3 regions of the Roseateles sp. FW301-B2 genome follow, and region 3 is predicted to be linked to each of the others. Evidence: predicted binding sites of a transcription regulator. Region 3 holds the regulator's gene; each other region holds the start of a gene.
The links. The regulator sigma-54, encoded in region 3, starts transcription at its own class of promoters, with help from an activator protein. The targets are predictions, from matches to a motif close to TGGCANGNAANCTGCTTT.
Positions count from the first base shown of each region.

Region 1: AC3WQY_RS08295 (PEP-CTERM sorting domain-containing protein) is a predicted target of sigma-54. The motif match lies at 1,279-1,296, and genes of this name have one in related genera.
Region 2: AC3WQY_RS03490 (pilin) is a predicted target of sigma-54. The motif match lies at 1,139-1,156, and genes of this name have one in related genera.

Region 1 is NZ_JBYTBE010000009.1:21,574-23,838, reverse strand. Features, by position in the region: gene AC3WQY_RS08300 (S8 family serine peptidase) at 1-1,162, shown strand, start outside; gene AC3WQY_RS08295 (PEP-CTERM sorting domain-containing protein) at 1,342-2,049, shown strand.
Region 2 is NZ_JBYTBE010000003.1:55,408-57,672, forward strand. Features, by position in the region: gene AC3WQY_RS03485 (O-antigen ligase family protein) at 1-590, opposite strand, end outside; gene AC3WQY_RS03490 (pilin) at 665-1,090, opposite strand; gene AC3WQY_RS03495 (MBL fold metallo-hydrolase) at 1,283-2,062, opposite strand; gene AC3WQY_RS03500 (FHA domain-containing protein) at 2,238-2,265, opposite strand, start outside.
Region 3 is NZ_JBYTBE010000031.1:26,690-28,954, forward strand. Features, by position in the region: gene lptB (LPS export ABC transporter ATP-binding protein) at 1-486, shown strand, start outside; gene AC3WQY_RS19020 (RNA polymerase factor sigma-54) at 490-2,001, shown strand; gene AC3WQY_RS19025 (bifunctional diguanylate cyclase/phosphodiesterase) at 2,066-2,265, shown strand, end outside.

The DNA of each region.
Region 1 (2,265 bases), on a different contig from region 3:
TGGGCTCGCAAAGATCATGCCCATACGCGTCACCGACGCCAATGGCTACACCTACTGGAGTACCGTGGCCAGCGCGCTGAATTGGGCCGCTGACAACGGCGCCCGCGTGGCCAACGTCAGCTTTGGCGGCGTTTCAGGCAGCAGCACCGTTCAGGCCGCTGCAGACTACATGCGCAGCAAGGGCGGCTTGGTCGTGGCGGCTGCCGGCAACAACGGCATAGACGAGCACATCACCCCCACCACGAGCCTCATCACCGTATCGGCTACAGACAGCAGCGACACCAAGACCAGTTGGTCCAGCTATGGCGACTTCGTCACCATAGCCGCGCCGGGCCAGGACATTTGGACCACCACCAAAGGCGGTGGCTACCAAGCATGGTGGGGCACTTCCCTGGCCACACCGGTGGTCTCAGGCGTGATTGGCGTGCTGATGTCCAGCAACCTGAGCCTCACCAACAGCCAGATTGAAAAGCTCCTGTATTCGTCAGCCACCGATTTGGGCGCTGCCGGTCGCGACAGCTACTATGGCTACGGTCGCGTCAACGCTGCGGCGGCGGTGCAGGCGGCCAAGGCCACGCTGCTGCAGGACACGACGGCGCCCACCGTATCTATCAGCGCACCGATAAGCGCCAGCACGGTCAGCGGCCTGGTAGCGGTGAATACCGAGGCGAGCGACAACATAGGCGTCAGCCGCGTTGAGCTTCGCGTAGACAGCAGCACCGTTGGCAGCGATACCAGCGCACCCTTCGGTTTCAGCTGGGACTCGAGCAAGGTCAGCAACGGCAGTCACACCCTGGTCGCCGTGGCCTACGATGCGGCCGGCAACAGCCAAGGCTCGGCGCCCGTAACGATCAACGTGGCCAACCCCGTGCTTGTCGACACGAGCCCCCCCGTCGTCAGCATCACCAATCCCAAGTCCGGTAGCACCCTATCCGGCACGGTTAGCGTGACCGTCGCGGCGACAGACGACAGTGGCAGCGCCGGCATCCGCCAACGACTTTATGTGGACGGACTGCTCGTTGCCAGCGGCAGTGGCAGTGGCGGCAGCCTCAGCTACAACTGGAACACGCGCAAGATCGCACGCGGCCTGCACACGCTTCAAGCGGTGGCACAGGACTCCGCCGGAAACTCTGCCACGACCTCGGTTCAGGTCAGTCGCTGAGGCCTGCGCAGCACTCACGCGGCCAGCGTCTGATCCGTCGGGTTTTTTTACATTCAGCCCCCGAGCCAGCCAGCAAAGAAATAGAAAAGTCTTGTAATACAAATGGTTAGCGCTGCTGGCCTGACTTTTGCTAAATCAATGTACACACGTAGTGGCTGTGTCAAACCCAAGGGGCTCACATGAAAAAGTATCTCCGCACCGCGATCGCCGCCCTGACCGTCGCACTGGCGCCAGCGGCTCAGGCAGACTTCGTTCTGGATTTCCAGAATGTGCACTTCACGTTCTCCCAAGTGGACGCTGACAGCTTCAAGCTTCGCATCCAGAACTTTCTGAGCGGCCCGGATCTGCCTGGTGGCGGAGATTGGGCTTCGGCCACTCACTTGTATGGCCTGGGATTTAAGAATATTGGCGATGTGACCGGCCTGACTGCAGTGGCCGTGTCCGAAGACCCGAACGTCGCCGGGAATTCATGGTTCTTTACGAAGGACGAACTCGCCGCCCAAGGCTGCGGTCCTGACACGACTTCGGACTTCAAGTTGTGCGTCTTTTCGTCCCCGGTCATGGCCATGACCGATGACATGACGCTGCAGTTTGACTTCACGGGCGCCACGGTCAGCCTCGACCCGCTCAACCCCGTGCACTTGAAGGCCGAGTTCATGAAGGACTATGGCGGCACGAAAGGCTTTGACAAGGTCGGTTCGCTGATGTCGCAGGACATGATCTATAGCAGCTCGACCAGCAGCTCGACCAGTAGCTCGACCAGCACGGGCGGCGGCCAGAGCAGTGGTGGCCAGGTACCCGAACCCGATTCGAGCGCATTGGCCGTGTTGGCACTCGGTCTGATGGCTCTTGGTTTTAAGACACGCAATTCAGCCTCGCGCAAGTAAGCGTCAGCGCTGACATACGTTTCCAAAACCCCGCTTTGCGGGGTTTTTCTTTTGGCTCTTTCTGAAATGATTGCCACTGAGCCCCGACGTGCACGTCGTGACGATGGCATGAGGCGCTAAGCTGATCCAGTGCCGGGCGATCACGTCGGCGGAGCGCTCAGTCAGTTCAAAATACAAGCGCTGGGTATAGTGCTCGCGGGTGGGGTGGCGCCGTTC
Region 2 (2,265 bases), on a different contig from region 3:
GCTACGAGCAAGAACATCTGAAGGCACAGACAGGCGAAGGCCAGCAAACGAAGCTGGCGCGACCACGACGGCCGCAGCGTAAACGCCGTCAGCAGTGGAATGGCTGCGGTTTGGACGTGATTGAAGAAGCGCGGGTTGTCGAACCCCAGGGGCAATTCCCACACCAGCACGATGCGTCCGGTAGCCATTGTCGCCAGCAATACCAACAGCAACAGGACGCTGTAGGCTGCCATCGCACCCAGCACAAAGTAGCTCAGCAAGTCACGCTCGCGCGCCATTCGAGCGATCACCAGCATCATCGCAAGCAATCCGCCAAACAGTGCCAGTTCTCGGACCGCGGCCAAGGGCACTGCGGAACTCAGTGCGGAGAGGAGCGCCAGCACGACCAAGCCGATCGCAAGCAACCGGTAAGCAGTGGACAGTTGGGGCTCACGCCGCGTCGTCAGCAGCAGGGCAAGCGCCGAGATTGCCAGCAGGGGCAGTTGCACAACGCGTGCAAAGTCATGTGCGGAAGCACTGCCACCCAGCAACGAATAGGCCAGGGGCACGACCAGTAAATAGATACCGCATGCGATCTGTACAAGGACCACCACCCGCCTCCCATGATCCCAAACGCAAAAAAACGGGGCAGCGCCCCGTTTTCGCTTAGCTGAGCAACGTTCGCTCAAGAGCCCTTGCAGCTTGCGGGCAGGTACTTCGGATCAACCGAGCCGCCGGAACAGGTCCAAACTACAGCTTCCGCGCCGGCGGGCAAGGAGGCGTTCACAATAATAGTCTTGCCGTCGAGTGCAGCTTCCTTGGCGCTGCCGGTAACGGTCACTTTGGCACCATCCCAGGTGATGCTCGAGGCCATCGAACCTGCGGTCAGGGTGGGCATGGCGATGTCAGCGGCTGCCGGCAAAGTGCTCTTCACCGTCACCCACTCCTGAATATTGGCCTTGGGCTGACCTGCGAGCGCATACAACTCCGACGCCTTGGCCTTGACCGTGTAGTCACGGTAAGCCGGCAGTGCCACAGCAGCCAAGATACCGATGATGGCGACCACGATCATCAGTTCGATCAGGGTGAAACCTTGTTGAACGCGCTTCATAGACAACTCCGTACAAGAAAAGGATTGAGGGGTAGAGACACCCCCTTGAATGCAGGGGTCGTGCCAGCCTGGATTTGGGCCGCTTTCGTGATGCGCGTCACGGACCACCGGGGACTTGGCGGGCAGCGCTGACAATTTTCGTCAGTCCGACCGACGCATTCGGTCTCATCGCCTTGTGGCTGACAGCTTTCGTCAGCCCAGGCTGAACACCCGCCCGGCCTCCAGCGCCGCGATACGGTGTGCGGTCGTGAGCGCGTGCACGCCGGCCATCACGGCGGCAATCTCGCCCGGCTTGATATGGGTGATGTGCACGTCGGCGCTGCCGGCCAGCTTGGCCAGCTCCTGACCCAGCATGCGCGGGCACAGATGCCGGCTGAGCTCGGCGAGCTCGCATTCCTCGTTGCCAAACGCCGTCTCGATGACGAGATGCGCCAGCTTGAGCCCGGCCAGGCGCTGCCAAAGCGCGGGGTTGGGGCCGGTGTCACCGGTAAAGACCCAATGGCCGGCCGCGCCGCCATCGACGGCAAAGCCCACGGCAGGCACGGTATGCGCTGCACTCAATACCTCGACGGTGCGCCCGTTGAATTCCAGGCGCTCGCCGACGGCGAAGGGACGGAACTGCAGGATGGGGTGTTCACGATCCGGCAGACGCGTGAAATCGGGCCAGATCACGCCGTTGAACACATGCTGTCGCAAGGCATCCAGGGTCTGCGGCAGGGCATGGACCTGGATGGGCGGGCGCCCGGCCTGCGTGCGCTGGCGCATGACAGCATCCGCCATCAACGGTATGCCCAGCACATGATCCAGGTGCGAATGGCTGAGCAGGATGTGATCAATGCGCGCCATCGCCTCCAGATCGAGGTCGCACACACCGGTGCCCGCGTCGATGAGAACGTCCTCATCGAGCAGGAAGGAGGTGGTCTTGAAACCGGCGGCGATGGCGCCGGAACAACCCAGGACGCGAATCTTCATGAGGGGCTCTGGAGACGAGCCCATCAGGGGCCCGGGAACGCTACCCGAGGGTAGCGGTGGTCAGCCCCGCAATTTACGCCCCTGGGCCAAAGCCGCAAGGCAGGAAGTTGGTGTTTTTCCTCACCCCTTGGGGTGCACGGCAGGCCGGCAAAGCCCAGCGTGAAAAGCTGCACGCTCAGCCCTGCAGGAACTGCATCTGCGTA
Region 3 (2,265 bases):
GAGGCCTCGATCTTCCGCAAGCTCACGGTGGAAGAAAACATCCGCGCGGTGCTGGAATTGCAGCTCGACGACCATGGCAAGGCCTGGCCCCGCGCCCGCATCGATGCCGCGCTGGAGACCCTGCTGCACGAGCTGAGCATCGAGAAGCTGCGCGACAGCCCGGCGCCCTCGCTGTCGGGTGGCGAGCGGCGCCGTGTCGAGATCGCGCGCGCCCTGGCCACGCAGCCGCGCTTCATCCTGCTGGACGAGCCCTTCGCCGGCGTGGACCCGATCGCGGTGCTGGAGATCCAGCGCATCATCAGCTTCCTGAAGGCGCGCGGCATCGGGGTCCTGATCACCGACCACAATGTGCGCGAGACCCTGGGCATCTGCGACCGCGCCTACATCATCAGCGAGGGCGCCGTGCTGGCCGAGGGCACCCCGCAAGAGATCGTCGAGAACCCGGACGTGCGCAAGGTCTATCTCGGCGAAAACTTCCGCATGTAAGCGATGAAACCGTCGCTGCAGGTACGCCTCTCCCAGCATCTGTCGCTGACGCCGCAGCTGCAGCAGTCCATCCGTCTGCTGCAGCTCTCCACCCTGGAGCTGAACCAGGAGGTGGAGCAGATGCTCACCAGCAACCCGCTGCTGGAAACCGACGAGGAGTTTGGCGAGACCGCGCCGGTGCGCCTGGATGCGGCGGCGCCGCTGCAGCGCGAGGACTCGGCGGCCGAAGTGAGCGCGGAGAGCAGCGGCGAGGGCGAGGCGGTGGCCGAGATCAAGGGCGACGACTTCGGCACCACCGAGCGCGACGACTGGGAGAACGGCACCGAGCGCGACGACTTCGACGGCATCCGCGAGACGCCCGGCACGGGCAGCGGCAGCGGCGACGACGATGGCGAACGCCCCGAACAGCAAGGCCCCGGCATCTCGCTGCAGGAGCATCTGAACGCCCAGCTCGCCGGCATGCAGCTGAGCCAGACCGACCGCGCCGCGCTGATGGTGCTGATCGAGTCGCTCAACGAGGACGGCTATCTGGAAGACAGCCTGGAAGAGCTCACCGAGGCGCTATCGGGCGATGCCGATGCCGAGGCGCGCGAGGAGCTGCTGGACACGCTCAAATGCGCGCTCAAGTGGCTGCAGAGCCTGGAGCCGGTGGGCGTGGGCGCGCGCAACCTGTCCGAATGCCTGCTGCTGCAGTTGCGCGCCAAGCCGCGCAGCCAGGCCCAGGTGGTGGCGATCCTGATCTGCAAGCAATACCTCGAGCTGCTGGCCAAGCGCGACCTGAAGCGCCTGATGTCGCTCACCGGCGCCGACGAGGCCTTGCTGCGCGAGGCCCAGGGCATGATCACCGAGCTGGAGCCCAAGCCGGGCCGCCAGTTCGCGCGCAGCGAGGCGGCGGCGGTGGTGCCGGACGTGATCGTGCGCAAGTCCGGCCGCGGCTTCCGCGTCACGCTCAACCCCGACGTGATGCCCAAGCTGCGCATCAACGAGCTCTACGCCCATGCGTTGCGCCAGACGCGCGGCGGCGTCAGCAATTCGCCGCTGGGCACGCAGCTGCAGGAGGCGCGCTGGTTCATCAAGAACATCCAGCAGCGCTTCGACACCATCCTGCGCGTCTCCGAGGCCATCGTGGAGCGCCAGAAGGGCTTCTTCTCGCATGGCGAGCTGGCGATGAAGCCGCTGGTGCTGCGCGAGATCGCCGACGAGCTGGGCCTGCACGAGTCCACCATCTCGCGCGTCACCACCGCCAAATACATGGCCACGCCCTGGGGCACCTTCGAGCTCAAGTACTTCTTCGGCTCAGGGCTCAACACCGAGGCGGGCGGCAATGCCTCCAGCACCGCGGTGCGCGCCCTCATCAAGCAGTTCGTGGCCGCCGAGGATGCCGCCAAGCCGCTCTCGGACAGCCAGCTTTCCAGCATGCTGGAGGAGCAGGGCATCCAGGTGGCGCGCCGCACCGTGGCGAAATACCGCGAAGCGCTGAAGATCGCGCCGGCCAATCTGCGCAAGGCCATGTAGCCGGCCTCAGATTGAGAAACATCAAGCCTTGATGCCCGCGGACTGGGTACCGTGGCATCCCTCGATGTCCGCCCCGTCCCACCTCGACCTGCCCGCCGTCCATGCCTGGAGGCGCTGGCGCGCCTGGGCCTTGCTGGCGCTGGTGCTGGCGCTGGCCTGGGTCCTCGCGCTGGGCTGGCTGGCCAATGAACGCGAGGCGCTGCGCCACCACGAGGGCGAGAAGCTCGAGGGCCTGGTGCGCACCCTGGACGGCATCGTCGCGCA